3 regions of the Arminella tumorigenes genome follow, and region 3 is predicted to be linked to each of the others. Evidence: predicted binding sites of a transcription regulator. Region 3 holds the regulator's gene; each other region holds the start of a gene.
The links. The regulator PhoB, encoded in region 3, activates phosphate uptake and scavenging genes when phosphate is short. The targets are predictions, from matches to a motif close to TGTCATNNANCTGTCAT.
Positions count from the first base shown of each region.

Region 1: a site for PhoB is predicted at 1,578-1,594, ahead of PR017_RS05590 (acid phosphatase). Genes of this name have one in related genera too.
Region 2: a site for PhoB is predicted at 5,412-5,428, ahead of pstS (phosphate ABC transporter substrate-binding protein PstS). Genes of this name have one in related genera too.

Region 1 is NZ_CP117255.1:1,123,642-1,133,330, forward strand. Features, by position in the region: gene rpoC (DNA-directed RNA polymerase subunit beta') at 1-528, shown strand, start outside; gene PR017_RS05590 (acid phosphatase) at 809-1,519, opposite strand; gene PR017_RS05595 (transcriptional regulator) at 1,680-1,973, opposite strand; gene rpsL (30S ribosomal protein S12) at 2,480-2,851, shown strand; gene rpsG (30S ribosomal protein S7) at 2,930-3,400, shown strand; gene fusA (elongation factor G) at 3,431-5,530, shown strand; gene tuf (elongation factor Tu) at 5,595-6,770, shown strand; gene rpsJ (30S ribosomal protein S10) at 7,079-7,387, shown strand; gene rplC (50S ribosomal protein L3) at 7,427-8,068, shown strand; gene rplD (50S ribosomal protein L4) at 8,082-8,702, shown strand; gene PR017_RS05635 (50S ribosomal protein L23) at 8,699-8,992, shown strand; gene rplB (50S ribosomal protein L2) at 9,004-9,689, shown strand, end outside.
Region 2 is NZ_CP117255.1:974,308-983,996, reverse strand. Features, by position in the region: gene PR017_RS04885 (cytochrome P450) at 1-971, shown strand, start outside; gene PR017_RS04880 (hypothetical protein) at 991-1,317, opposite strand; gene pstB (phosphate ABC transporter ATP-binding protein PstB) at 1,479-2,315, opposite strand; gene pstA (phosphate ABC transporter permease PstA) at 2,345-3,196, opposite strand; gene pstC (phosphate ABC transporter permease subunit PstC) at 3,208-4,179, opposite strand; gene pstS (phosphate ABC transporter substrate-binding protein PstS) at 4,255-5,280, opposite strand; gene PR017_RS04855 (cupin domain-containing protein) at 5,583-5,927, opposite strand; gene PR017_RS04850 (O-acetylhomoserine aminocarboxypropyltransferase) at 6,054-7,337, opposite strand; gene PR017_RS04845 (CoA-binding protein) at 7,456-7,887, opposite strand; gene PR017_RS04840 (hypothetical protein) at 7,997-8,323, shown strand; gene rplM (50S ribosomal protein L13) at 8,912-9,376, shown strand; gene rpsI (30S ribosomal protein S9) at 9,379-9,689, shown strand, end outside.
Region 3 is NZ_CP117255.1:113,529-123,217, reverse strand. Features, by position in the region: gene argF (ornithine carbamoyltransferase) at 1-817, opposite strand, end outside; gene PR017_RS00630 (aspartate aminotransferase family protein) at 887-2,086, opposite strand; gene PR017_RS00625 (GcrA family cell cycle regulator) at 2,522-3,049, shown strand; gene PR017_RS00620 (DUF2000 family protein) at 3,125-3,532, opposite strand; gene PR017_RS00615 (AraC family transcriptional regulator) at 3,531-4,427, shown strand; gene phoB (phosphate regulon transcriptional regulator PhoB) at 4,470-5,153, opposite strand; gene phoU (phosphate signaling complex protein PhoU) at 5,186-5,899, opposite strand; gene phoR (phosphate regulon sensor histidine kinase PhoR) at 6,102-7,358, opposite strand; gene ppk2 (polyphosphate kinase 2) at 7,591-8,472, shown strand; gene PR017_RS00590 (hypothetical protein) at 8,489-9,689, opposite strand, start outside.

The DNA of each region.
Region 1 (9,689 bases), 1.0 Mb from region 3:
CTGGTCAACGAAATCCAGGAAGTCTATCGTCTGCAGGGCGTTGTCATCAACGACAAGCACATCGAAGTGATTGTTCGTCAGATGCTGCAGAAGGTGGAAATCACCGATGCGGGCGACAGCCACTATATCGTCGGCGATAACGTCGACCGTATCGAGCTGGAAGACAACAACGACCGCTTGATCGAGGAAGGCAAGAAGCCTGCCTACGGCGATCCGGTTCTGCTCGGCATCACCAAGGCGTCGCTGCAGACGCCGTCCTTCATCTCCGCCGCGTCCTTCCAGGAAACGACGAAGGTGCTGACGGAAGCTGCAATCGCCGGCAAGACCGATGGCCTGCAGGGCCTGAAGGAAAACGTCATCGTCGGCCGCCTTATCCCGGCCGGTACCGGTGGTACCATGACGCAGATCCGCCGCATCGCCACGGCGCGCGACGAACTGATCCTCGAAGAGCGCCGCAAGGGCTCCGGATCGGCCGTCGCCACGCCGATGCTGCAGAACCTCAACGAAAAGGCCCCAGCCGCCGAGTAATCGGCGGCCCCAGGGTCAAGACACAAAAACACCGCCCGGAGCCTTCCGGGCGGTGTTTTGCGTTTTTCGTGTTCGCTAGATGACGCGGCAGAGATTGGTAGCGTAGCGGTATCAGGCCAACTCCGCCGTCATCCTCGGGAGTGTCCCGAGGATCTGCAATCACTAGAAATCGCCGGTAGATTCTATCCTCGGGACAAGCCCGAGGATGACGGACGGTGCTGACGATAAAAGAAAGGGCCGCCGGTTTGCCGGCGGCCCCATCACATAAACTTCGGCTATCTCACATGCCCACCGCGGTACGCAACTCGGCCTTGGCCGCTTCGAATTCCGTCTTGTAGTCGTCATGGGTCATGATCGTCGATGCGATGACCGTGCCGGAGATGCGGCCGGCTTCGATATCGGTGGCGTAATGGATACCGCCAACCATGCGGTTATGGCCATATTCCCAGGCACGCGCCATCAGCGCGGCTTTCTTTTCCGGCAGCATGTTGGAAAGCACGATCCCCATCAGGGTTCCGACCGTCGTATGGCCGGAGGGATAGGAGCCGGACTTCGACAGCGGCACGACCGGGTGCACGAGATCGCTATAGAGATGCGGGCGAGGGCGGTTCCAGACCTTCTTGGCCGGATCGGTGACAGCGCCTTCGGTTTCGACGATGCGATCGAAGAAGGCCGTGAACTTCGGCAGGTTTTCCATGGTGAACTTCGGGCTGTCGATGACATCAGCAAAGCGCCAGACATTTTCCTCGGCGTCGGCAACGGCGCGAGCCGACTGCTCCGGTGTGCGGGTAACCTGAAGGGTCAGGATCTCGCCGAGCTCGGCCTTCATCTGCGCAGAGTCATTGGCGGGTGGTGGTGGCAACAGCACAAGGAGATTGACCTCCTTGGCATCGGTAAACGGCTTGGCCTTGGCATCCTCGGCAAACGAGGGCAGGGCGATACCGACGGTGAAAGCGAGGCTGATGGCGCAGATCTTGGCAAAGTGTTGCATGGTGGCTCCCCTGATGCAGTGACACGCTGCGCAGGTATCAAGGGAGTGTTTTAGCTGTGTGACAGTTTTGTTAGGAAGGATGATGGGCAAGCTAGATCGGCCACTAGCATACGCAGAGCCCCGTAAACCAAGCCCTTCAGCGCATCAGGCTCCGTTGCATTCACCGGAACCGGATGATCGCCACTTCGCCTTCAAGCGCGCCGTTGTAGGCTGATGCGTGGGGCTCCTCGGTGGGGACTTCCGTGAGCATGCCGATCTGGTCAAGATCGGCTTCGATGAAGCCTTCCTCGGAGAGGGCGTTGAGCGCCTCGCGTACGGCGGTGTCGTCGTCTGCGGCCCTCAGCATGACATGCAGTTCGACACCTTCGCCGCCATCGGTCTCGTAGCCCTTGCCGATGATGATGAAAACCATTGGGCCGTCATAGTTGTTGTCGTTGTCCGGATTGGTGATCATCGGGGAGTTCCTCAGGCGAGTCGATTCGATCTTGCGAATCTAGGGTTGCTGTAGCCCTGGCGTGTACGGCCGGTGGTCGATTCCTTATAGGCTTTCAATGCCATGCCAAAGTCTATCTTGTCACCGGCACCGCATTTCCCCTATAATTGGCCTCTAAAGCGCTGCTTTCCAGGGGTTTGGTGAGCGAAGCGCCAAGATAATTTTGTGTCCGGCCTTGACGAAAGGCCTTGAAGCCAGTAGTACCCGCCCCATCAGAACAGATGTGAGGCATGGCTGTTCGGAGCGACACGCTCTGGAGATCACCTCAAACAAGGTTCTAAACGCACGTTGAATACAGGTTTTCCGCACGCATGACGCCATAAACTGGCGTCCTCTGCTTTGATGTGGTCCATCCGTGAAAGCGGGTCGGGCCACGTTTTGTGCATTACCGATACGTGTGGTGCTGCCGGAAACGGCGAATGTTATGCCCGCAAGGGTGTTGAGACAAGATTTTAAGGGATGGTTGAATGCCTACCGTAAACCAGCTGATCCGCAAGCCTCGCCAGGCACAGGTAAAGCGCAATAAGGTTCCTGCACTTCAGGAAAACCCGCAGAAGCGTGGCGTTTGCACACGCGTTTACACGACGACCCCGAAGAAGCCTAACTCGGCTCTGCGTAAGGTTGCCAAGATCCGCCTGACCAATGGCTTCGAAGTCATCGGCTACATTCCTGGTGAAGGCCATAACCTTCAGGAACACTCTGTCGTCATGATCCGTGGCGGCCGCGTAAAGGACTTGCCGGGCGTTCGTTACCACATCATCCGCGGCGTTCTCGATACCCAGGGTGTCAAGAACCGCAAGCAGCGCCGTTCCAAGTATGGCGCAAAGCGTCCGAAGTAATTTCGGGTTCAGAATTTAAGGTGCTGCGCGAGGTTCTCCGCGTGATAAGGCGCCGGCAACATTTGAAGAGACAAAACTATGTCAAGACGTCACAAAGCTGAAAAGCGCGAGATCAATCCGGACCCTAAGTTCGGCGATCTGATCGTTACGAAGTTCATGAATGCGATCATGCTGCACGGCAAGAAGTCGGTCGCTGAAACGATCGTTTACGGCGCGTTCGAAAACGTCCAGGGCAAGTCCAAGCAGGATCCGCTCGTCGTGTTCCACTCTGCGCTCGACAACATCGCTCCGCACGTCGAAGTCCGTTCGCGCCGCGTCGGTGGTGCGACATACCAGGTTCCTGTTGACGTGCGCCCAGAGCGCCGCCAGGCACTTGCTATCCGCTGGCTGATCACTGCTGCCCGCAAGCGTAACGAAACCACCATGGTCGACCGTCTCTCGGGCGAACTGCTGGACGCCTCCAACAACCGTGGCAGCGCCGTCAAGAAGCGCGAAGACACGCACAAGATGGCCGATGCCAACCGTGCGTTCTCGCACTATCGCTGGTAATCTCGAACGGTATCCGAAAGGCAGTCCATTATGGCTCGCGAATATAAAATCGAAGACTACCGCAATTTCGGTATCATGGCGCATATCGACGCCGGTAAGACCACGACCACCGAGCGTATTCTTTATTACACCGGCAAGTCGCACAAGATCGGCGAAGTTCACGACGGCGCAGCCACGATGGACTGGATGGAGCAGGAGCAGGAACGTGGGATCACGATTACCTCTGCTGCTACCACGACCTACTGGAAGGGTCGGGACGGCAAGACCCGCCGCTTCAACATCATCGACACCCCCGGCCACGTCGACTTCACGATTGAAGTCGAGCGTTCGCTGCGTGTCCTCGACGGTGCGATTGCTCTTCTCGATGCCAACGCCGGTGTAGAGCCGCAGACGGAAACCGTCTGGCGTCAGGCCGAGAAGTACAACGTCCCGCGGATGATCTTCTGCAACAAGATGGACAAGACCGGCGCCGATTTCTATCGCTCGGTCGAGATGATCAAGACCCGCCTGGGTGCCATCGCGGTTGTCATGCAGCTGCCAATCGGCGCTGAAAGCGATTTCATCGGTGTTATCGACCTGGTCGAGATGAACGCCCTGATCTGGCGCGACGAGTCGCTCGGCGCTCAGTGGGATGTCACCGAGATCCCGGAAGACATGAAGGCAAAGGCGCAGGAATATCGCGAAAAGATGATCGAGCAGGTCGTCGATATCGATGAAGCTGCGACGGAAGCCTATCTCGAAGGCATCATGCCTGACAACGAGAAGATCCGCGAACTCGTTCGTCGCGGCACCATCGATGTCAAGTTCCATCCGATGTTCTGCGGCACGGCCTTCAAGAACAAGGGCGTTCAGCCTTTGCTCGACGCCGTTGTCGACTACCTGCCTTCGCCGCTCGACATTCCTTCGATCGCTGGCATCGACGTGAAGACAGAACTCGAAATTGCCCGTCATCCTTCGGATGAAGAGCCGCTTTCGATGCTCGCCTTCAAGATCATGAACGACCCCTTCGTCGGTTCGCTCACCTTTGCCCGTATCTACTCCGGCAAGCTCACAAAGGGCACGGCGGTGATGAACACGGTCAAGGAAAAGCGCGAGCGCATCGGCCGCATGCTGCAGATGCACTCGAACTCCCGTGAAGACATCGAAGAAGCCTTCGCCGGCGACATCGTTGCTCTCGCAGGCCTCAAGGAAACCACAACGGGCGACACGCTTTGCGATCCGTTGCACCAGGTTATCCTCGAGCGCATGGAATTCCCCGAGCCGGTCATCCAGATCGCCATCGAGCCGAAGACCAAGGGCGACCAGGAAAAGATGGGCCTCGCGCTCAACCGCCTGGCTGCTGAAGATCCTTCTTTCCGCGTCAAGACGGACGAAGAATCGGGCCAGACGATCATTGCCGGCATGGGCGAATTGCACCTCGACATCCTCGTCGACCGCATGCGCCGCGAATTCAAGGTAGAAGCCACCGTCGGTGCGCCGCAGGTTGCCTACCGCGAAACCATCACGAAGAAGCACGAAGAAGACTACACGCACAAGAAGCAGTCCGGTGGTACCGGCCAGTTCGCGCGCGTCAAGATCGTCTTCGAACCGAACCCTGATGGCGACGAATTCAAGTTCGAATCCAAGATCGTTGGCGGCTCTATTCCGAAGGAATATATCCCGGGCGTTCAGAAGGGCATCGAAAGCGTCATGTCGTCCGGTCCGCTTGCTGGCTTCCCGATGCTCGGCGTCAAGGCTACCCTCATCGACGGTGCCTTCCATGACGTCGACTCCTCGGTCCTCGCCTTCGAAATCGCCTCCCGCGCCTGCTTCCGTGAAGCGGCAAAGAAGGCTGGCGCTCAGCTTCTCGAGCCGATGATGAAGGTCGAAGTCGTTACGCCTGAAGATTACGTCGGCGACGTCATTGGCGACCTGAACTCGCGTCGTGGTCAGATCCAGGGCCAGGAAAGCCGCGGTATTGCCGTTGTCATCAACGCCAATGTTCCGCTCGCGAACATGTTCAAGTACGTCGACAACCTGCGCTCGATGTCTCAGGGCCGCGCTCAGTACACGATGACGTTCGATCATTATTCGCCGGTTCCGTCGAATGTAGCCACTGAAATCCAGGCAAAGTATTCCGGTCAGAAATAACCGGAATACCAATTGACCGAAACAAGAATAATCCCTGTACGGGAAGAGATAACGGAGAGCCGAAATGGCAAAGAGTAAGTTTGAGCGCAACAAGCCGCACGTTAACATCGGCACGATTGGCCACGTTGACCACGGCAAGACGTCTCTGACGGCAGCGATCACCAAGTATTTCGGCGAATACAAGCGTTACGACCAGATCGACGCTGCACCGGAAGAAAAGGCACGCGGCATCACGATCTCGACGGCACACGTCGAATACGAAACGCCTGCCCGTCACTATGCACACGTCGACTGCCCCGGCCACGCCGACTACGTCAAGAACATGATCACCGGTGCTGCCCAGATGGACGGCGCGATCCTGGTCTGCTCGGCCGCCGACGGCCCGATGCCCCAGACCCGCGAGCACATCCTGCTTGCCCGTCAGGTCGGCGTTCCCGCCATCGTCGTGTTCCTGAACAAGGTCGACCAGGTCGACGACGAAGAGCTGCTCGAACTCGTTGAGCTCGAAGTGCGCGAACTTCTGTCGTCCTACGACTTCCCGGGCGACGATATCCCGATCATCAAGGGCTCGGCTCTGGCCGCTCTCGAAGATTCGGACAAGAAGATCGGCGAAGACGCGATCCGCGCTCTGATGGCTGCTGTCGACGAATACATCCCGACGCCTGAGCGTCCGATCAACCTGCCGTTCCTGCTGCCGATCGAAGACGTGTTCTCGATCTCCGGCCGTGGTACGGTCGTGACCGGTCGCGTCGAGCGCGGCATCGTCAAGGTCGGCGAAGAAGTCGAAATCGTCGGCATCCGCGCAACGGCCAAGACGACGGTTACCGGCGTTGAAATGTTCCGCAAGCTGCTCGATCAGGGCCAGGCTGGCGACAACATCGGCGCGCTGATCCGCGGCGTCACCCGTGACGGCGTCGAGCGTGGCCAGATTCTGTGCAAGCCAGGTTCGGTCAAGCCACACAAGAAGTTCATGGCTGAAGCCTACATCCTGACGAAGGAAGAAGGCGGCCGTCATACACCGTTCTTCACCAACTATCGTCCGCAGTTCTACTTCCGCACGACGGACGTGACGGGCATCGTCTCCCTGCCGGAAGGCACGGAAATGGTCATGCCTGGCGACAACGTCACTGTTGCTGTCGAACTGATCGTGCCGATCGCCATGGAAGAAAAGCTGCGCTTCGCTATCCGCGAAGGCGGCCGTACCGTCGGCGCCGGCATCGTAGCCTCGATCGTCGAGTAATAACGGACGGCTGCCGCGCAAGCGGCAGCCGATACCGTGACAATAATATGAAGCAGGGGGCCTTGGCCGCTTGCTTATGACACGGAAATGTAGCAAATGGCGCGCAGGCGCGATTTGCGCGGCGCTTCGCATGTCGAAGCGGCTTTTAAATAGAACAATAAGGTGGGCTAGGTAGCCCAAAGGCTGGATAGGGATGCCAAACAATGGTGTCCCTCTCGATCTTTGAAACCGGTGATCCGCCTTACGTCATAAGACAAACCGCATTCTCTCGAGGGCGCGGCGATAACAGACAACAAGGATAATGTCGAATGAACGGCCAGAATATCCGCATTCGCCTTAAGGCGTTCGATCATCGGATTCTCGACGCTTCTACGCGTGAGATCGTATCGACGGCTAAGCGCACCGGTGCAAGCGTCCGGGGCCCCGTTCCACTTCCGACCCGTATCGAGAAGTTTACGGTTAACCGCTCCCCGCACATCGACAAGAAGAGCCGCGAACAGTTCGAGATGCGCACGCACAAGCGCCTTCTCGACATCGTTGACCCGACCCCCCAGACAGTAGACGCGCTGATGAAGCTCGATCTCGCTGCTGGTGTCGATGTTGAGATCAAGCTCTGAGACTTACAGTCTTCGAGCTGAGTGAGAAGGATTGAACCGATGCGTTCAGGTGTGATTGCACAGAAGGTGGGAATGACGCGCGTCTATAATGACGCAGGCGAGCATGTCCCTGTTACGGTACTGCGTATGGAGAGCTGCCAGGTGGTAGCCCAGCGTACGGTCGAAAAGAATGGCTACGTCGCTGTCCAGGTTGGTTCTGGTGTGGCCAAGGTCAAGAATACCTCGAAGTCCCTGCGTGGCCACTTTGCCGCTGCAAACGTCGAGCCGAAGACCAAGCTGCAGGAATTCCGGGTCTCGGAAGACAACCTGCTCGAAATCGGCGCCGAAATCACGGCTGCTCATTTCGCCGCTGGTCAGCTGGTCGATGTTACCGGCACCACGGTCGGTAAGGGTTTTGCCGGCGCTATCAAGCGTCACGGCTTCGGCGGCCTGCGCGCCACCCACGGCGTGTCCGTCTCGCACCGTTCACACGGTTCGACCGGTTCGCGCCAGGATCCGGGCAAGGTATTCAAGAACAAGAAGATGGCTGGCCACATGGGCCAGACGCGCGTCACGACGCAGAACCTTGTAGTGGTTTCGACCGATGAAGATCGCGGTCTGATCCTGATCAAGGGTGCCGTCCCGGGCTCCAAGGGTGCCTGGATCATCGTTCGCGACGCCGTCAAGTCAGCCGCGAAGTAAGGGAGCCGAACCAATGGAATTTAACGTCAAGACCCTCGAGGGGAAAGACGCCGGGAAGGTCTCCCTTTCTGATGCGATTTTCGGCCTCCAGCCGCGCGAGGACATTCTCGCTCGCGTCATTCGCTGGCAGCTGGCAAAGAAGCGCGCTGGCACGCACAAGTCCAAGGGCCGTGCCGAGATCTGGCGCACCGGTGCCAAGATGTACAAGCAGAAGGGTACGGGCCGCGCTCGTCACCACTCCGCACGTGCACCTCAGTTCCGTGGCGGTGGTAAGGCTCACGGCCCGGTTGTTCGCAGTCACGAACATGATCTGCCGAAGAAGGTTCGCGCCCTCGGCCTGCGTCATGCTCTGTCGACGAAGTTCAAGGCTGAAGACATCATCGTTATCGATGACTTCATCGCAACGGAAGCCAAGACAAAGGTTCTGGCCAACACGTTCGATGCAATGGGCCTGACCAACGCGTTGCTCATCGGCGGTGCCGAGCTCGACGCCAACTTCAAGCTTGCAGCCGCAAACATCCCGAACATCGACTTTCTGCCGATCCAGGGCATCAACGTTTACGACATTCTGCGTCGCGGTAAGCTCGTGCTTTCCAAGGCCGCTGTCGAGGCTCTAGAGGAGCGCTTCAAGTGACCGATATTCGCCATTACGACGTGATCGTCTCGCCGTCGATCACCGAAAAGTCCACCATGGTTTCCGAGTATAACCAGGTTGTCTTCAATGTTGCCCTGACAGCTACCAAGCCGCAGATCAAGGCCGCTGTCGAAGCCCTGTTCGGCGTCAAGGTGACTGCTGTCAATACTCTGCGCCGCCTCGGCAAGACCAAGCGTTTCCGCGGTTTTGTCGGCAAGCAGAAAGACGTGAAGAAGGCGATCGTGACGCTGGCCGAAGGCCAGACCATCGACGTCTCCACAGGTCTGTGAGGAATTAGAAAATGGCATTGAAATCATTCAATCCGACGACCCCGAGCCAGCGTCAGCTGGTCATCGTCGATCGTTCGTCGCTCTACAAGGGCAAGCCTGTCAAGGCATTGACCGAAGGCTTGGCTTCCAAGGGCGGTCGTAACAACACCGGTCGCATCACTGTTCGCTTCCAGGGCGGCGGTCACAAGCGTACCTACCGCCTGATCGACTTCAAGCGTCGCAAGTTCGACATGGAAGGCACGGTTGAGCGGATCGAGTACGACCCTAACCGTTCTGCTTTCATCGCTCTCATCAAGTATGAAGACGGCGAACAGCGCTACATCATCGCACCGCAGCGTTTGGCGCCCGGTGACAAGGTCATCGCTTCCGACAAGGTCGTGGACATCAAGCCTGGCAACGCCATGCCGCTGCAGTTCATCCCTGTCGGTTCGATCATCCACAACGTTGAAATGAAGCCCGGCAAGGGCGGCCAGATTGCCCGTTCCGCCGGCGCCTATGCACAGCTGGTTGGCCGCGATGCCGGCCTGGCTATCCTTCGCCTGAATTCGGGTGAACAGCGCCTCGTACCAGGCACCTGCCTGGCGTCGATCGGTGCCGTTTCCAACCCGGATCATGGCAATACCAACGACGGCAAGGCCGGTCGTTCGCGTTGGCGCGGCAAGAAGCCGCATGTACGCGGCGTCGTGATGAACCCAGT
Region 2 (9,689 bases), 860 kb from region 3:
ACTTCGATGCCGCCGAGCTGCATTCGCTGCTGGAGATAGAGCCGCCGGAGCACACGCGACTGCGCACGCTGATCAATCGGGCCTTCGTGTCACGCCACGTCGAGAAGATGAAGCCGGAAATTGCAGAACTGGCAAACCGGCTGATCGACAATTTTGCCGGGAATGGCGAAGTGGAGTTGCTCACGGCTTTTGCCGACATCATCCCGGTAACGATGATCGCCCGGATGATCGGCATTCCCGACGAGATGGGGCCGCAACTGCTGAAGTGGTCGCATGCCTATGTGCGAATGTACATGTTCGGCAGGACGCGTGCCGACGAGGATGCCGCAGACACGGCCGCAAAGGAATTTGCCGACTATGTCAGATCGGTGATCCGGGAGCGGCGCGCCGAACCCCGCGACGACCTGCTGAGCCACATGATCACCACGGAACACAAGGGCCAGTATCTCACCGACGAGGAACTGGTGTCGACGACGATCGTGTTGCTCAACGCCGGCCACGAGGCAACCGTCCACCAGATAGGCAATTCGGTTCGCGTCATCCTCGAAAGCGGCCTGTCCCCGAAGACGCTGTTTGCCAACGAAGCCACGACCGAGCGCACGGTCGAGGAAACGCTCAGGCTCTGCGCGCCGGTGCACATCTTCCAGCGGTGGGCACTGGAGACTGCCGACATCGATGGCGTCACCTTCCAGCGCGGCGACAAGGTGGCGATGATCCTTGCTGCCGCCAACCTCGACCCGAAAAAGTTCTCCGACCCGCTGACATTCAAGCCCGACCGCCGCGAAGCGCCCAACCTCTCCTTCGGCGCCGGTATCCATTTCTGCATCGGCGCACCGCTCGCCCGCCTCGAGCTCAATATCGCGCTGCCGATCCTATTCGAGCGGCTGCCGGGATTGCGGCTGGCAAAGACGCCTGTGGTCAAGGACGTCTATCATTTCCATGGACTGGAGCGGCTGGATTTGCGCTGGTGAGCGGGATTTTAGCTACCCGCTAATGTTTATTCTCGGCCGCGAAGATCCTGCCCGAGAGATCGTCCACTTTTACTGAAACATCGGCGATATTTCCCTCGATACGCATCAGGGAGTTCTCCAAGACAGAGTGGACGTGCGTTATCGCACCGCCTACCTCCATTTTGATCATCAACTCGAGATCGTCGCGTAGCTCCATGTAACGCCTATCGCTGCGGTTCAGATAATCGTATGTTTGAACGCATAGTGTCCGGATGTCGGCCACCTCTCTGCGAAGACCGCGCATCTCATCGTTGTTCTTCTGAACGAGTTTGGCGATCAACCCCAGGTCGATATTGTCTTCTACCATTACCATGATCCCGATTTGCGTAGATGATAACGCAGCGCGACTGAAATGCAACCTGCAGCATTTTCGAGGACGAGTGCACAGTGTTGACGACTGGCTGCAAAATCCAAACAAAAAATGGCGCCCCTTGCGGAGCGCCATTTGCAATACGATACAGGCAGATATCAGCCGTAGCGGCCGGTGATGTAGTCTTCGGTACGCTTGTTCTTCGGCGCCTGGAAGATCTGGTCGGTGGCACCGTATTCGATCAGGTCGCCGAGATACATGAAGGCGGTCTTGTCGGAGATACGGCTGGCCTGCTGCATGTTGTGCGTGACGATGACGATGGTGAAATCGCCCTTCAATTGCGCAACCAGTTCCTCGATCTTGGCAGTCGAGATCGGGTCGAGTGCCGATGTCGGTTCGTCCAGCAGCAGTACGGATGGCTTCACGGCGATGGCGCGGGCGATGCAGAGGCGCTGCTGCTGGCCGCCGGAAAGTCCGAGACCGCTCTGGTGCAGCTTTTCCTTCACTTCGCCCCACAGCGCGGTGACGGTCAGCGCCTGTTCGACGCGCGCATCCATCTCAGCCTTGGAAATCTTCTCGTAGAGGCGGATGCCGAAGGCAACGTTTTCATAGATCGACATCGGGAACGGCGTCGGCTTCTGGAACACCATGCCGACCTTGGCGCGCAGATCGTTCAGGTCGACGTCCTTGCTCAGGATGTTTCGACCGTCCAGCAGGATCTCGCCGGAAGCCGTCTGGCCCGGATAAAGATCATACATGCGGTTGAAGGTGCGCAGCAGCGTGGACTTTCCGCAGCCCGAAGGACCGATGAACGCCGTTACGGCATTCTTGCTGATGCTCATGTTCACACCCTTCAGAACGCGATGCCCGTTCTGATAGGTGAAATCGAGGTTCTTCACATCAAGCTTTGGAAGGTCGCCGATATCCGAAGTGGAAACTGCGCCCTTGCCCGACTGTGCATTAACGCTCAGGAAGTTGTTGTCGCTCATGTTCATGGTCTTGTTCCTATCGTTCGGCGGCTGCGTCACTGGCGGCGCCCACTCAGAAAACGGGCAATGATATTGAGGGCCAGAATGGCGACAGTGATGATCAGCGCGCCTGCCCAGGCCAATTGCTTCAGATCCTCACCGGCATCAGCGGCCAGCGTATTGATGGCAACCGGCAGCGTGGCGATCGGACCGGTCAGCCCCCCCTGCATGAACTTGCTATAGCCGGCCGTAAACAGCAGCGGCGCGGTCTCGCCACTGATACGGGCAACGGCCAGCAGGATGCCGGTCAGGATGCCCGACCAGGCAGACTTGTATATCACAGTCGTCATCGCTTTCCAGCGTGGCGCGCCAAGCGCAGCCGTTGCTTCGCGAAGCGAGTTCGGCACCAGCAGAAGCATGTCCTGCGTCGTGCGGTTGATGACCGGAAGGGCGATCAGCGCCAAGGCGAGGATGCCGGCGATGGCGGAGTTCCCATGCATAGGCACGACCACGACACCGTAAACGAAGACGCCGATGATGATCGAGGGTGCCGAGAGCAGGATGTCGTTGATGAACTTGGCGACCTCGGCAAGCTTGCTGCCGTTGGCGAATTCTACCAGGTAGGTGCCGGCGAGAATGCCGATCGGTGCAGCGAGCAGGGTCGCAAGGCCGGTCACGATGAAGGTACCGTAAATGGCGTTCAGCAGGCCGCCGCGCGAGCCCTGAGCCGGGATCGACATCGTAAATACGTCGAGGCTGAGTGCCGTGACACCTCGATAAACCAAGGTCACGAGGATCACGCTCAGGAATAGTATGCCGAGGACAGCGGCGAGAAACGACAAGGCCATCATGACCTGGTTCGTCATTTGGCGGCGAGAGATGATCCTCTGACGAATTGCGTTTTCCATGGCTTTCTTCCTCAAAAAGAGTCGACGCGGCCGATCATCCATCTCGCGACTGCGAGCACGCAGAAGGAAAGGACGAACAGGAGCAGGCCGAGTGCCATCAGGCTCGAAAATTGCAGACCGTCGGCGTCGCCGAAATTGTTGGCGATCTGGGCGGAAATGGTAGTCGATGGCGAGATGATCGATGACTGCAGGCGGCTAACGGAGCCGACGACAAAGGTAACGGCCATCGTTTCGCCGAGCGCGCGGCCAAGGCCGAGCATGATGCCGCCGACCAGACCGCGACGTGTGTAAGGTATGAGGATATTGCGTGCCACTTCCCAGGTGCTCATGCCCATGCCGTAAGCGGATTCACGCAGCATCGGCGGCACGGTGGTGAAGACGTCGCGGGCAATCGCAGTGATGAACGGCAGGATCATGATGGCCAGCACAAGGCTTGCCGTCAAAAGGCCGACGCCTGGCGCAGGCGGCTGGAACAGCAAGCCGATCAACGGCACCTGGCCAACGGTCATCATAAGGAAAGGGAGAACATAGGTCTGCATCAGCGGCACGATCATGAAAAGACCGACGATGCCGTAGATGATCGAAGGAACGCCGGCAAGGAGCTCGATGGCGGTGCTGATCGGGCGTCGCAGGCTGCCGGGGCAAAGCTCGGTCAGGAAGATGGCAATACCGATACCCAGGGGAACTGCAATCAGCATGGCGATAAGCGAGCTCACCAGCGTACCGACCAGGGCGGGCACCGCGCCATAGATCTCCAATGGAGCGCTCCACCTCGTGCCCCAGAGGAACGAGAAGCCGAAGGCCTGGAAGGTTGGCAAAGCATCCAAGACGAGAACGGTCAGGATCGCCAGCAGAAGAAGCACGACAAAAGAAGCCGAGCTGAGCGTCATGAAATAGAAAATCCGATCCTGCGTCCGGAATTTTCTGGTGACGGCGGAGGTTTCCATGGTCTGGAATCCAGCCGTCTGGGTCGCATCAGCCATCGCTTTCTCCTTGTCCTGTCATTAAAGGCGGACAGGGCAATACCCTGTCCGCCGCCAGTTTTCAGTCAGTACAGATTACTTGGTGCCGAAATCTTTCTTCCAGGACTCTTCCACGACCTTGGCAACCGATTCCGGAACAGCAAGGTAGGACATGTCAGTGGCCGACTTCTGGCCCTTCTCGTAGGCCCACTTGAAGAACTTCAGGGCTTCCGCGTTGGCAGCAGGATCGGCAGGCTTCTTGTAAAGCATGACCCAGGTAGACGCTGCAATCGGCCAGCTGTTTTCGCCCGGCTGATTTGTAAGGATCAGGTTGAAGTTCTTGGCATGTGCCCAATCGGCGTTCGAAGCAGCAGCCTTGAAGGTTTCAAGGCTAGGCTCGATAACCTTGCCGGCAGAATTCTTCATCTTCGCGAAACCGATGTGGTTGGCAACGACGTAGGAGTATTCAACGTAGGAGATCGAACCAGCCGTCTGGTTAACGGTGGTCGAAACGCCTTCCGAACCCTTGGCGCCGAAGCCGACCGGCCATTCAACAGCCGTGTTCGAGCCAACCTTTGACTTCCAATCCGGCGAAACCTTTGAGAGGTAGTCGGTGAAGTTGAATGTCGTGCCAGAGCTGTCAGCGCGGTAAACGACGGAGATCGCCGTGGAAGGCAGCTTTACGTTGGGGTTGAGAGCCTTGATGGCAGCATCGTCCCACTTGGCAATCTTGCCAAGGAAGATGTCGGCAAGAGTGGCGCCATCGAGAACCAGTTCGCCCGGCTTTACGCCTTCTACGTTATAGGAAACGACGATGCCGCCGGAGATCATCGGGAACTGGGCAATGCCGTTCTTCTCGAGATCGGCGTCGCTCATCGGCTTGTCCGAAGCGCCGAAGATGATGGTCTTGTCGAGGAGCTGCTTGATGCCGGCGCCCGAACCAACCGACTGGTAGTTGACGGCGTTGTTGGTTGCAGCCTTGTAACCCTCGGCCCACTTGGACAGAACCGGAGCGATGAAGCTCGAACCAGCGCCGGTGATGTCGGCAGCCATGGCCGAAGCCGTCATGGTGACGACCAGGCCTGCGCTCAGGCAGAGGGTGCGGATTTTCAAATTCAACATAAGGGTCTCACTTCCTTGAGTGATGATCGGATGGCGGGCGGAAGGGAGCCACAAACGGACCGTCCATCGATCCATCACGGCCGCCTCTTCCGGCGACATGGATGGCTCTATAGTTGCAATGTTTCAGTTTGATGACAGTTTGATGATGGCCAAATGACACGGTTTTCAGGGCGTGCGCGGCGGCGCTGGTACGGAATGCAGACAGCGCCAACGGGGCTGTTAAGTCAGCGGCTGCCGCTCGTCATGGGTGCAAGAGCCATCATCGTCTAGTATACGCACCAGCCCGCAGGCCAGGCGCTCGCCTAAAGCCGCACCACATAATCCTTGCGAGTCGTTTCAACCACTTCCCAGCTTCCGCTGAAGCCGGGCTTCAAGACCATGCGATCGCCCGCGCGAAGATGATGCGCCTCGCCGCCATCCTCTGTCACGATCGAGTATCCGGACAGAATGGAAAAGTATTCCCACTCCTCATAGACAACGCGCCACGATCCCGGAGTCGCCTCCCAGATGCCGGCGTAAACGCCACCCTCGGCCTCGTCGAGACTCCATGTCCGAAACTGTGGGTTGCCGGAAAGTACGCGATCGGCGGCAGGCACGCCGATTTCTGGAGCAGTGGCAGTGGCGTCGAAGCTGATGGCGTTGGTCATCGAAAGTCTCGCATCTGATCGTGGTGACAGCTCTGCCTTTAGCACAAGAGCATCGAGGGCGGGGAATAGAGGAAGGAAACTGCCCTGCTTCTTCAACACGGCAGTTTCCGATGGCGATGACTGCTCCTAGACCTTAGCCAACGCCTGATCCAGATCCGCGATGATATCCTTCACATCCTCGATGCCCACCGACAGCCGGACGACGTCGGGGCCGGCACCTGCGGCTGTCTTCTGGTCGTCGCTCAGTTGCTTGTGGGTGGTGGACGCAGGGTGGATGACAAGCGATCGGGTGTCGCCGACATTGGCGAGATGCGAGAACAGTGTCAGGCTCTCGACGAAGGTCTTTCCGGCCTCGTAGCCGTTCTTCAGGCCGAAGGTGAACACGGCGCCGGCGCCCTTCGGCGAGTAGCGTTGCTGCAGGGCGTGGTTGGGATCGTCGGCAAGACCGGCGTACTTGACCCAGGCAACCTTTGGGTGCCGCTTCAGCCAGCCGGCGACTTCAAGCGCGTTGTCGCAATGGCGTTGCATGCGCAGAGGTAGCGTCTCGATGCCCGTCAGGATCAGGAAAGCGTTGAAAGGCGCAATCGATGGACCCAGATCTCGAAGGCCGAGCACCCGGCAGGCAATCGCGAAGGCGAAGTTGCCAAAGGTGGCATGTAGCACCATGCCGTTATATTCGGGGCGCGGCGCCGACAGCATGGGATAATGTCCGGATGCAGACCAGTCGAAGGTGCCGCCATCGACGATGACGCCGCCCATCGAATTGCCATGGCCGCCCATGAATTTTGTCAGCGAGTGCACGACGATATCGGCGCCGTGTTCGAGCGGACGGATCAGATAGGGGCTAGCCAGCGTATTGTCGACGATCAGTGGTAGCCCGTGGCGGTGGGCGACGGCGGCGATGGCTGCAATATCGATGAACGTACCGGCGGGATTGGCAAGGCTCTCGATGAAGATGGCACGGGTGCGATCGTCGATCTGGCTCTCGAAACTCTCGGGCTCCAGCGGGTCGGCCCAGCGCGCCTGCCAGCCGTAATTCTTGAAGGCATGGCCGAACTGGTTGATCGAACCGCCGTAAAGCTTGGTAGCCGCAACGAAATTGTTGCCCGGCTGCATGATGGTGTGGAACACCAGAAGCTGAGCCGCATGGCCGGATGCCACCGCCAGCGCCGCCGTGCCGCCTTCAAGTGCCGCGACGCGCTCCTCGAGCACGGCCTGTGTCGGGTTCATGATGCGTGTATAGATGTTGCCGAACTGTTGCAGCCCAAACAATGCAGCTGCGGCATCAGCGTCACTGAAGACGTAGGCCGTTGTCTGGTAGATCGGCGTCGCGCGGGCGCCGGTCGTCGGGTCGGGCTGTGCGCCGGCATGGATTGCCAGCGTGTCGAAGCCCGGATTGGTGGTCGCCATAATAGTCCTCCCTCAAAAACTTACGGGCGACCATAGCGCGACGGCGATGCATATTCATCGCGATCTTTTCTCAATCCCACCTAAAGCGGAGAAAATCCTACCTTCGAGGAGGAGTGGATCATGCCGCAGCAAGCCTCGGGATCTCGATTGCCGGGCAGCGGTTCATGACCACCTTCACGCCGGCCGCCTCGGCTTTTTCTGCGGCCGCATCGTCGCGGATATCCAGCTGCGACCAGATGACCTGCGGCTTGGCCTGGAGCGCCAGCGCATCGTCGACGACGGCATCCAGATATTCCGGCGCACGAAACACATCGACCATATCGACGGGCTCGGGAATGTCGGCGAGCTTGCCGAACACCGGCTGGCCAAGGATTTCCTTGCCGACCAGGCCGGGGTTGACCGGGATCACGTGATAGCCCTTGGCTAGCAGATAGCCCATCACCCCATTGCTCGGGCGTGCAGCGTTGGGTGACGCGCCGACCAATGCGATGGTCTTCACGTTTTGCAGAATGTCGGCGATATAGGAATCGTCATAACGGTCGTGGTTCATTGCTGACACCTCCAGCTTCGATCACAGTTATGTTTTTGTCGTATCCAGCGGAAACTAGCTTACCGCTTCCGCGTATATAGGCATGAACCGAACCTGTGAGGACAGTCTCATGCGAAAAATCATCCTACTCGCCGTTTTGGCGGCATCGATGGCGACACCTGCGCTCGCGATCAATCGCTATAACTCCATGTCATACAGCTGCTCGGCGGCGCAGGCATTGATCGGCCGCGAGCGCGCGGTGATTTTCCGTCACCCGGCGGAACGCACAAAAAATTTGACGCTTTACGACCGCTATGTCAGCGACCGAGGTGCCTGCAACTTCGGCGAATATGCATTTGAGGACACGCTGCCGACGAAGGACACCAAAAACTGTCCCGTGTATACCTGTCACTCGACAAGCGAATTGGATGACGACGAGATCTTACCCGGTCGCTGATGTCAGCACGCGGTCGTCCGGGCGCTGCGAGACCGACGAGCGACCGCAACTGACAGTGGTCGCGCGCAAGCTGAATTGGGCGGGATGATATTCTACTAATTGTCCCTTTTTGGACGCTTTTTGTTCTGGTATCCATCAGCAACATCTTATAGTTGCTCCGGATTTTTCGCTACCGTTTTTGGTGCATTGCAACATTGTGACATTGCATGTGCAGGGCATGTGCCTACTCGTCTCGCAAGGCGAAGCCATCTTCTCGACGCACTGGCTATGCCGGCTTTCTCGAGAGGAACCAGCCGAAGCGCGCTTTTGAGGTAATGATCAGCATGAGCTTCAGTGAGACCGTCATTCAGAAGGTGCGAATTTTGCGGTATTATAATACCCCATAGCTAGATCTTTGATATCGTTGACCATTTTTAACGAGCTCTCAAATAGCCAATCTTGACCTGAGATGGGCTTTCCCCTACAAGCCGCAGCAGAAACGCAGCCTTTCCGGGCTGCTTTCTTTTTGGCCGGGCCAAGCCTTTCCAATTCAAGCAACAAGAAACGCCCTGACCTTCGGGTTCTGGGTCCTAAAAGAGAGTATACAACATGGCAACCTTCTCCCAGAAGCCTGCAGAGGTGGAGAAGAAGTGGATCATCATCGACGCCGAAGGGCTCGTCGTTGGTCGTCTCGCTTCTGTTATCGCAATGCGTCTGCGTGGCAAGCATAAGGCTACCTTCACTCCGCACGTCGACGACGGCGACAACGTCATCGTCATCAATGCCGAGAAGGTCGTCTTCACCGGCAAGAAGTACGAAGACAAGGTTTACTACTGGCACACCGGTTATGCCGGCGGCATCAAGGAGCGTACCGCTCGCCAGCTGATCGAAGGCCGCTTTCCTGAGCGCGTTCTCGAAAAGGCTGTCGAACGCATGGTTCCGCGCGGCCCGCTCGGCCGTCGCCAGATGAAGAACCTGCGCGTCTACACCGGTTCCAACCATCCCCATGAAGCGCAGCAGCCGACCGTTCTCGACGTCGCCGCGCTGAACAGCAAGAACACAAGGAGCGCCTGAGCATGGCTGACCTCTCTTCCCTGAAGGATCTCGGCACGGTTTCGGAACAGCCTTCTGCTCCGGTTCACGTCCGCAAGGTCGACTCGCTCGGCCGCTCCTACGCCACCGGCAAGCGCAAGAACGCCGTTGCCCGCGTCTGGATCAAGCCAGGTTCCGGCAAGATCATCATCAACGGCCGCGAATTTGCGACGTATTTCGCACGTCCGGTTCTGCAGATGATCCTGCGCCAGCCGATCGTTGCTGCTGCCCGTGACGGCCAGTTCGACATCATCGCCACGGTTGCCGGCGGCGGTCTGTCCGGCCAGGCCGGTGC
Region 3 (9,689 bases):
CCGTCACCTCTTCGCCGCGGTGGGCGGGCAGGCAATGCATGAACAGAGCGTCTTTTCCTGCCTCTGCCATCAGAGCCGCATTGACCTGGTAGGGCTGAAAGACATTGTGACCACGGGCCCGATGCTCCTGATTCATGGAAACCCAGGTATCGGTCACCACGCAATCGGCCCCGGCGACCGCACGGTCGGCATCATGGCTGAGCATGATCTCGGCGCCCTGATTGCGGGCCCAGTTCAAATAGTGATCCTTCGGCTCGGAGCCAAGGGGGACCGCCATATTCATGCGATAGCCGAAACGCGCCGATCCCTCGATCAGCGAATGCAGCACATTGTTGCCATCGCCGGACCAGGCAACCGTCTTGCCCTTGATCGGACCGCGGTGCTCCTCGAAGGTCATGATGTCGGCCATCACCTGGCAGGGATGGGTATCGTCGGTGAGCGCGTTGATGACCGGCACCGTTGCGTGCTCCGCCATTTCCAACATGCGCGAATGCTGGGTGGTACGGATCATGATGGCATCGACGTAGCGCGACAGGACCTTGGCGGTATCGCCGATCGTCTCGGCGCGGCCAAGCTGCATCTCGGTACCGGAGAGGAACAGCGTTTCGCCGCCGAGCTGGCGCATGCCGACATCGAACGAGACGCGGGTGCGGGTCGAGGGCTTTTCGAAGATCATCGCCAGCATCTTGCCTTCCAGCGGCCGGCCGGCAGTGCCCGCCTTGGTCGCCTTCTTGCGGAGGATTGCGTCGTCGAGGATCTTGCGCAGGTCGCCTGACGCGACAGTCGAGAGATCGAGGAAATGTTTCGGGGAGGCCATGTCTACCTGTGCTCCAAAAATGAAAACGCCCGTGGCGGGCACGAAGCCCCGAACCCACGGACGTAGAATTCAAGCCGATTTGCGGGATTTCTGGGCGCGCAATGCTTCTGCGGCACGCTCTACGCGGGCGAGACCTTCGCGGGCGTCTTCGGCAGTGGCGATAAGGGGCGGCAGCAACCGGATAACGTTATCGCCGGCGGGAACGCCCAGCAGATGCTCGGCACGGATGGCCTGCAGCAGTTCGCCAGCCGGGATCGCCGCCTTGATACCGAGCAGCAGTCCCTGGCCGCGCACCTCTTCGATGATGTCGGGATAACGGTCCTTCAGCGATGCCAGTCCCTGGCGGAAAACCAGGGATACGTCGTTGACATGCTGCAGAAAGCCTTCAGCCAGGATGACGTCCAGCACTGCGCCGCCGACGGCCATGGCAAGCGGATTGCCGCCGTAGGTCGAGCCGTGGGTGCCGGCCTTCATACCGGAGGCAGCTTCTGCAGTCGCGAGACAAGCACCGAGCGGAAAGCCGCCACCGATGCCCTTGGCCACGGCCATGATGTCAGGCGTGATGCCAGACCATTCATGGGAAAAGAATTTTCCCGAGCGACCGACGCCGGACTGGACCTCGTCGAGGATCAGCAGCAGGCCGTGCTCGTCGCAGAGTTCGCGAAGCGAACGCATGAACTCCTTGGCAACCGGGCGAACGCCGCCCTCGCCCTGCACCGGCTCGATGAGGATCGCTGCGGTCGCATCAGAGATCGCGGCCTTGACAGCCTCGAGGTCGCCGAACGGGACCTGGTCGAAGCCAGGGGCCTTCGGGCCGAAGCCTTCGAGGTATTTTTCCTGGCCGCCGGCAGCGATCGTCGCCAGGGTTCGTCCGTGGAAGGCGCCCTCAAAGGTGATGATGTGGAATTTTTCCGGATGACCCTTCGAGTACTGATAGCGGCGGGCCGTCTTGATGGCGCATTCGAGCGCTTCGGCGCCGGAATTGGTGAAGAACACCTTGTCGGCGAAAGTCGCATCGGTCAGCCGCCTGGCAAGCATTTCCTGGCCCGGGACCTCATAGAGGTTCGACAGGTGCCAGACTTTTTCAGCCTGCGTCTTCAGCGCTTCGACGAGGTGCGGGTGTCCATGACCGAGCGACGATACGGCGACGCCCGCGCCGAAATCCAGATAGCGCTCGCCCGTTTCCGTGATCAGCCATACGCCCTCGCCTCGCTCGAACCGCAGTGGCGCGCGCATATAGGTGTCGTAGAGTGGCGCGGCTTCGGCCATGGCGCAATTCCTTCGATCGATCAGGACGTGACGGCCGTTGTCCTGCAACGCCGCCGTCGGCAATGAAAAATGCCGCCTTGCGGCGGCCTGGGCACTATTGTCGTTCCGCGGAACCATGTCAACAAACAGTGGATTAGTCAACGAATAGTTGATTTTAACCTTGCGGCAAAAGCCATATCGTGAGGGTCTGGAGAAGGCGCTAAAGCTATTGCAGAAATACCACAGTAGGCAGCAAGTTGGGGAAAACTTGGAAATCGATTCCCCTCGATTCCCGCGACTCTTGTCACGGAGTCAGCCTCACACTAGGTTAAATCTTGATTACTAGACTGCAATGCGGCGGACCTAGTCACCACAATTTAAGAGCGTTTTGTGCCTCGATAGCATTCGAGGCAATGGCGAAGGATTCCGCCATCATGAACGCAGTCGGAGACAAGCATGAATTGGACGGACGAGCGCGTCGAAAGGCTCACGAAATTATGGGCCGAAGGATTGAGCGCTAGCCAGATCGCGGCGCAGCTCGGCGGCGTCAGCCGCAACGCTGTCATCGGCAAGGTCCATCGACTTTGCCTGCCAGGCCGAGCCAAGGCCGGTGGCACATCGTCCACGGCGCGCTCTACCAAGCGTAGCGTCGCTCCGGCCCGGCCAACAACCTTTGGCGCCCGCCCTGCCGCTCCGCGCACGACGGTCCGTGCCGAAGGCGTAGCCACGGTCAAGGAAGATGCCGAGCTCGACGCTACGGCGCCCGTGCAATTTCGCCCATCCTCGAATGCCATCGCGCCGGTTGCCCGCCGCATTGGCCTGACGGACCTGACGGAACGCACCTGCAAGTGGCCGGTAGGCGACCCGCTGAAGGACGACTTCCACTTCTGCGGCCATGAATCGCCGGACCAGTCGCCTTACTGCACATACCACCAGAAGTTGGCGTATCAGCCAGTTCACGAGCGCCGCCGCGCCGCCCGCTAAGCCGGGTAAGACGACAACAAAGAACGGGCCGCGAGGCCCGTTTTGCGTTTCAGGTTTTTATGGCCCAGAAACGTGTCAGGGATGCAAACTCGCACCTTTGACGATCTTGTCCACGATCTTCTTTTCGCCCCGCACCGCGATGCCGACCAGCTTGGCGGTGTCGGGACTGAACTCGAGGAATACGGCACGGTTGGCTTTATCGTGACCTGTCGCGAACATCTCTTCGATGTAGGCAGACACTTTCGCCTGGCGCTCCAGCGCGCGCTTGTGGATGGTCCTCAATACGTCCTGATCCGCCACAAGCACGACCATCGGCTGAACGCTCATAGGATTGTAGACATGGCCCAGAGCATCCCGGTATGCTTCGCCGATGATTTCCGGCGACTGGGCAATGATCCCGCTCACCAGAAAGGCAGTGACGTTGAGCTTCTGCCAGGTGGCAAGGTCATGGCGGATGACAATCGCGATTTTGGTATCGAACATGTCCAAGAACTCCATGGAAGGCATCGAAAGAGACGATCGAATAGCGCCTGCCGATGCCCTCGGTCTTGAACGTTCGTGCAAGAGCGGTTTTCGCGACGGACTGAGCATCGCTGCTTCCAGCCATGGCGTCGAGCGCATGGAAGCGCGCTTTCATGGCAGAGGCTTTTCACCGCACAGACACGACACATATGCGCTGGGCCTCACTCTTCGAGGTGTCCAGACGTTCCGCTATCGCGGCGCGGAGCGCTTCAGCCGTCCCGGCAACGTGATCGTGCTGCATCCCGATGAAGTCCACGATGGCGCGGCCGGCACCGACGACGGACTGATCTACCGGATGCTCTATTTGCCGCCCGCGCTGGTCGACCTCCTCGAGGCGGGCAATCGGGCGCTGCCCTTCGTCCGCGATCCCGTCGTGACTGACGCTGGCCTATTGTCAGCGCTGGCGGACATCCTGTCGGATCTCGACCATGCGCCGAACGATCTGGCAATGGACGACGCGGTTGCGCGGCTGACGGCAGGACTCTTCCGACAGGCCGACGACCCGAGGAAAGCACCCACGAGAATCGATCGCCCAGCTGTCATGCTGGCGCGTGATTTTTTGACCGAGCATTGCGAAGAGGGTGTCAGTTCCGAAACGTTGGAGGCGATCAGCGGCTTGGACCGATACGAGCTGGCGCGGCAGTTCCGGCGTGCGTTCGGCACCAGTCCGCACCGCTATCTCGTGATGCGCCGCCTTGACCGAGCCAAGCGGCTGCTAGGTGCCGGCTATAGCCTTGCCGGAGCAGCTGCAGAAGCGGGGTTTGCCGATCAGGCACATTTTACCCGCCATTTCCGGGCGGCCTTCGGCATGACCCCGGGCAGATGGCTGGCAATGCACGATTGCCAACCCTTATAGCTTCAACCCGCGAAACGGCGGACTTTAGTCACCTGCACAGCTTCAGACTTCCATGGAGTAGCCTGCGCCGCGTACTGTGCGGATGACGTCCTGCATGTTGGAAAAGTTCAGAGCCTTGCGCAGCCGGCCGACATGCACGTCGACGGTGCGTTCGTCGACGTAGATGTCATGGCCCCAGACGCCGTCGAGCAGTTGCGAGCGGGAAAACACACGGCTTGGCGATGCCATCAGGAATTCCAGCAGGCGGAATTCTGTCGGGCCGAGACGAACCTCGCGGCTCTTGCGATGAACCCGGTGCGTCTCGCGGTCGAGTTCGATATCGCCGCAACGAAGGACGCTGGAGAGCACTTCAGGGCGGGCGCGGCGCAGCATGGCGCGGACGCGGGCCATCAGTTCTGGCGTAGAGAACGGCTTGACGACATAGTCGTCTGCGCCCGTGGAAAGGCCCCGGACGCGTTCGCTCTCTTCGCCACGCGCCGTCAGCATGATGATCGGCAGACGCTCGGTCTCCGGCTTCATGCGCAGGCGGCGGCACAGTTCGATGCCGGAAACACCCGGCAGCATCCAGTCGAGGATCAGGAGATCCGGAATGCGCTCCTGCAAGCGCATCTCGGCTTCATCGCCTCTGAGGATCGTATCGACTTCGAAACCTTCTGCTTCAAGGTTATAGCGCAGCAACACGCTCAGCGCTTCTTCATCTTCTACGACGGCAACTCTCGGAACCATGGGGCCCGCTCTCCTTCAAAAACCCTTCGGGCCTATTCCGTCATGGCGCCGACGGTGTTGGCAGTATCGTCCTTCGGGCGGTCGCCCTCGGGCAATGCACCGGTCGCCATGTAGAAAATCGTCTCGGCGATGTTGGTGGCGTGGTCGCCGATGCGCTCGATGTTCTTGGCGCAGAACAGCAGATGCGTGCAGGTGGTGATGTTGCGCGGATCTTCCATCATGTAGGTCAGCATCTCGCGGAACAGCGAGGTGTACATCGCGTCGATTTCCTCGTCGCGCTCGCGGATGGAGACAGCCTTGTCGGGCGAGCGGGTCGTATAGACGTCGAGGACTTCCTTCAACTGGACGAGCGCCAGTTCTGACAAATGCTCGATGCCGCGCGCCAAGCTGCGCGGTACGCCGGTGCCCTGCACAGCGATAACACGCTTGGCAGTGTTCTTGCCAAGATCTCCGACGCGTTCCAGATCGGCGGCAATCCGGATCGAGCCCATGATCTCGCGCAGGTCGGCAGCCATCGGCTGGCGGCGTGCGATTGTCAGGATCGCCTTGTCGCCGACTTCGCGCTCGGCATGATCGAGGATCGTATCGTCAGAGATGACCTTCTGGGCCAGTCCGACATCGCCATTGACCAGAGCGCGGACGGATTCACCGACCATCTGCTCGGCAAGGCCACCCATCTCGGAGATGCGCCGCGTCAGGAATTTCAAATCTTCGTCGTAGGCGGAATGAATGTGTGTCGAAACCATTTTCTATCCTCAAATTGAAAGGCGTCACGGAACGTAGGTCTGCTCGGCGCGGCGACGGCAACGCGTTTCGCCTTTTCGAGGCCCTTTTTGATATCGGCCTAATGCTCGCCCTTTTATGTCAGGCCAATGAAACAATTATGACAATCGAAATCATTGAATTAATTCAGTTTTCGCGGCGCCCAATAAAGCGCCACCAGGTTATTCAGAAGCGCACGGTGAAATCCGTGCCGCGGCCGACTTCGGATTTGACGATCAGCCGGGCTCGGTGACGGGTCAGGATGTGCTTGACGATGGCGAGCCCGAGGCCAGTGCCCTTCTTGGACCGACTGTTTTCGACGCTGACGCGATAAAACCGCTCGGTCAGGCGCGGCACGTGTTCGGCCGGAATGCCGCCGCCGCTATCGGACACGGTGACCTCCACCGGCTCGCCGGGCTTGTTGCGCAATGTCACGTCGACGCGCTTGCCCTCCTGCCCATACTTGCAGGCATTCTCGATCAGGTTTTCGAAAACCTGCACCAGTTCGTCGCGGTCACCAGTCACTTCGGCCTTGCCTGATGGCATATGCAGATTGATGGTGACATCGAGATCCATCGCCAGCGGAACAAGCGCATCGCGCACATGGCCAAGCAGCGGCACGAGATCGACCTTCTGGTCCGGTGCCAGATGCGACTTCAACTCGAGCCGCGACAGCGACAGCAGATCATCGACCAGCCGGCTCATGCGGGTCGCCTGATCGAACATGATCGCGAGAAAGCGCTCCTGCGCCTTGGGATCGTTGCGCGCTGGCCCCTGGATGGTCTCGATGAAGCCGCGCAGCGAGGCCAGGGGGGTGCGCAACTCATGGCTGGCGTTGGCGACGAAATCCGACCGCATGCGGTCGATATGACGCAACTCCGAGACATCGCGGAACGACAGCAGGAAGAAAGTCTGGTTGCCGAGATCGGCAAGCGCCAGCTCGATAGGCGCAATCCGCACGATGAAGACACGCTCCGACGGCAGGCGCTCGGAATGCTCGATCTGGTTGGGCACGCCGGTGGCAATCGTTTCCCGCACCATGTCGAGAATGCCGGGCGAGCGCAGCTTTGCCGACAGGTGGGCGCCAATCGGGAACAGGTCGAGCGCCCGCTCTGCGGCAGGATTCTGATAGAACACCGACGCCTCGCGATCCAGCACCAGCACGGGCATGTCGAGACCAGCGAGGCCTGCCGTCATCGGCCTCAGGACTGCCGCCAGATCCACCGGCGCCGGCTCGACTTTCGCCGGCTGCGCTCTGCGCGCCACCAGGGGTGCGCGCAACAGGGCAACGGCAACCACGACCAGCAGCACGGCGAGGATGGCGACCACGTCGGTACCCTCCGCCATGGCCAGCAAGGCAACCAGCACGGCCAGAATCAGGATCGCTCTTTCCTGCTTCAAGCGCTGCCCGAGCCGATTTAAAATTGATGTATTCTCTTCCAACGCCGCCGGTCCGATTCTACGTCCACACGTCTAAGACTCGGACTGATATAGCAAATTCATGACAGAAGTTTTCAGCACTATCCACAGTCCCGCAACCGTTGTGCTTCCGCGACGACCGTAGTCGGCGGAAGGCTTGAAATGACACGGTAAATATGTGTCTTCTGAGCCGGTTTATAATTTTTACGAACTGAGCCCAGAAGGCAAATACAGGCCAAGGGCCCGAGGAGGATCTATGGGAGACGAAGTCGAAAGCCGCGTGGTCGAGCTGGAGCTGCACGGCAAACGGCGTATCTTCGACGTCGACGACCCCGTTCTGCCCGACTGGGTCGCAGACAAGGCGCTGTCGTCCGGCCACTTTCCTTATAAGAAAAAGCTGAAAAGCAGCGAATACATGGACGATCTGAAAGCGCTTCAGATCGAACTCGTGAAGGTACAGTTCTGGTTGCAGGCGACGGGCAAGCGGATCATGGCCATTTTCGAAGGCCGGGATGCTGCCGGCAAGGGCGGTGCGATCTTTGCGACGTCCGCCCACATGAACCCACGCCTTGCGCGGGTCGTGGCGCTCAGCAAGCCGAACGACCGCGAAGCCGGACAATGGTATTTCCAGCGCTACGTCGACCAATTCCCGACATCAGGCGAATTCGTCCTTTTCGACCGCTCCTGGTACAACCGCGCCGGCGTCGAGCCGGTGATGGGGTTTTGCACGCCGGAACAATACGAGCAGTTCCTTCACCAGGCGCCGCAGATGGAGAAAATCGTCGAGCATGAGGGCATCATGTTCTTCAAGTTCTACCTCGACATCGGCCGGGAAATGCAGCTGAAACGCTTTCACGACCGGCGCCACGATCCGCGCAAGGTCTGGAAGCTGTCATCCATGGATATCGCCGCCCTCGGCAAGTGGGACGACTACAGCGAGAAGCGCGACCGGATGCTGAAGGAAACCCACACGGACTATTCGCCATGGACCGTTCTCCACGCCAACGACAAGCGGCGCGCCCGCCTCAACCTGATCCGGCACATACTTTCGACGCTGGACTATCCCGGGAAGGATAAAGGCGCCATCGGCGAGATCGACAGGAAGATCCTGGGCTCGGGACCAGGCTTCCTCAAATGATTGGGAACGGGGCGCCTCAGGGCGCCTCGTTTCCGGGCAGCACGCGAATGGCGTAGATATTGACGCCGGTCGACTTGCCGTCGACATCCGTATTGAACACGAGGTTGCCGGAAGCATCAGCCGGCAGGGGTTTGTTGAAACGCAGCTGGAACAGCGCATCGGACTTCTGGCGCGTCACATCGAACCGGTGACGGCCGCAACCGCCATAGGTACCGAAACTGCATTCGACCGTGATCTGCGTCGGGGCATCCGAGATCGCCTGCAGCGTCATGGCAACCGTTACCGGCTTGCCTGAGAGCTTCTGCAGGGTAGCCGCTGGAACGGGGATCGCGACATTGCCGGTGGTGTCAGGCGATTGCGAGGTCAGACGGACTGTCGGACCTTCATTTTCCGAGGCGTTTTCGATCTTCGCCTGTGTGCCGCTGACAGCCTTTGCGGCATCGGTCGGCCCGAAGATCTGTATCCAGTCGGCCGAGAACCGGTCCTGCGGATCGATCGTCGCCAACCCGGCATTGCTGCCGGAGTCGAGATCGGCGTTGTTGTCGTTGGCGTCTTCGCCTTCGGGAGTGATCTGTGCCGGCTGGTTGCGGACGCTGGTGTCACGCTGCGCTGCTGTCAGCAGCACGCCCGAGGTTTTTACCCACCAGGCACCAATGCCGAGAAAGGCGACGACGATGCAAAACACCAGCAGGCGGGAAAAGAACTTGCGCGGCTTTCGACGGCTGGCCGCCCGCTCCGGCTTGAAATCCATGCTGCGCGACGGCGCCGCCATCGACGGCTCCTCGTAGGCGCCCGGTTCGGCTGCAAGGTGATCACCGGGACCTGCATGGATGCCGCCAAGGTCACCTTCGTCGGTATAGCCGGAAGACGACGTATCGGCATCGCGCGTCTCGCCGCGCAACTCCATTCCGGGCTCCATGCGTCCCGGCTGCTGTGTCGCCTCGGGCCGCACTGCGGCGCCGAGCGGTGGCGCTGCGGGTGAAATCGGGGCGAGCCTGGGAGCGGCCGTAGATGTGGGAATGGCCTGGGCGGCGGCAGGCCGTGAAGCCGGCTGCACCACCGGCCTTGCAGGCTGCGGCACTGGCTCGGCGGGTGGGGCCGACGGTGCGGGCTCGCCAGCCGGCTGGACAACGGCAGCCTCGCGAAGCCTCGCGCGCTCCTCGCCCTCGATCGCGCGGATCGTTAGTTCCAGACGCTGGCGCTGGGCGGCAACGGTT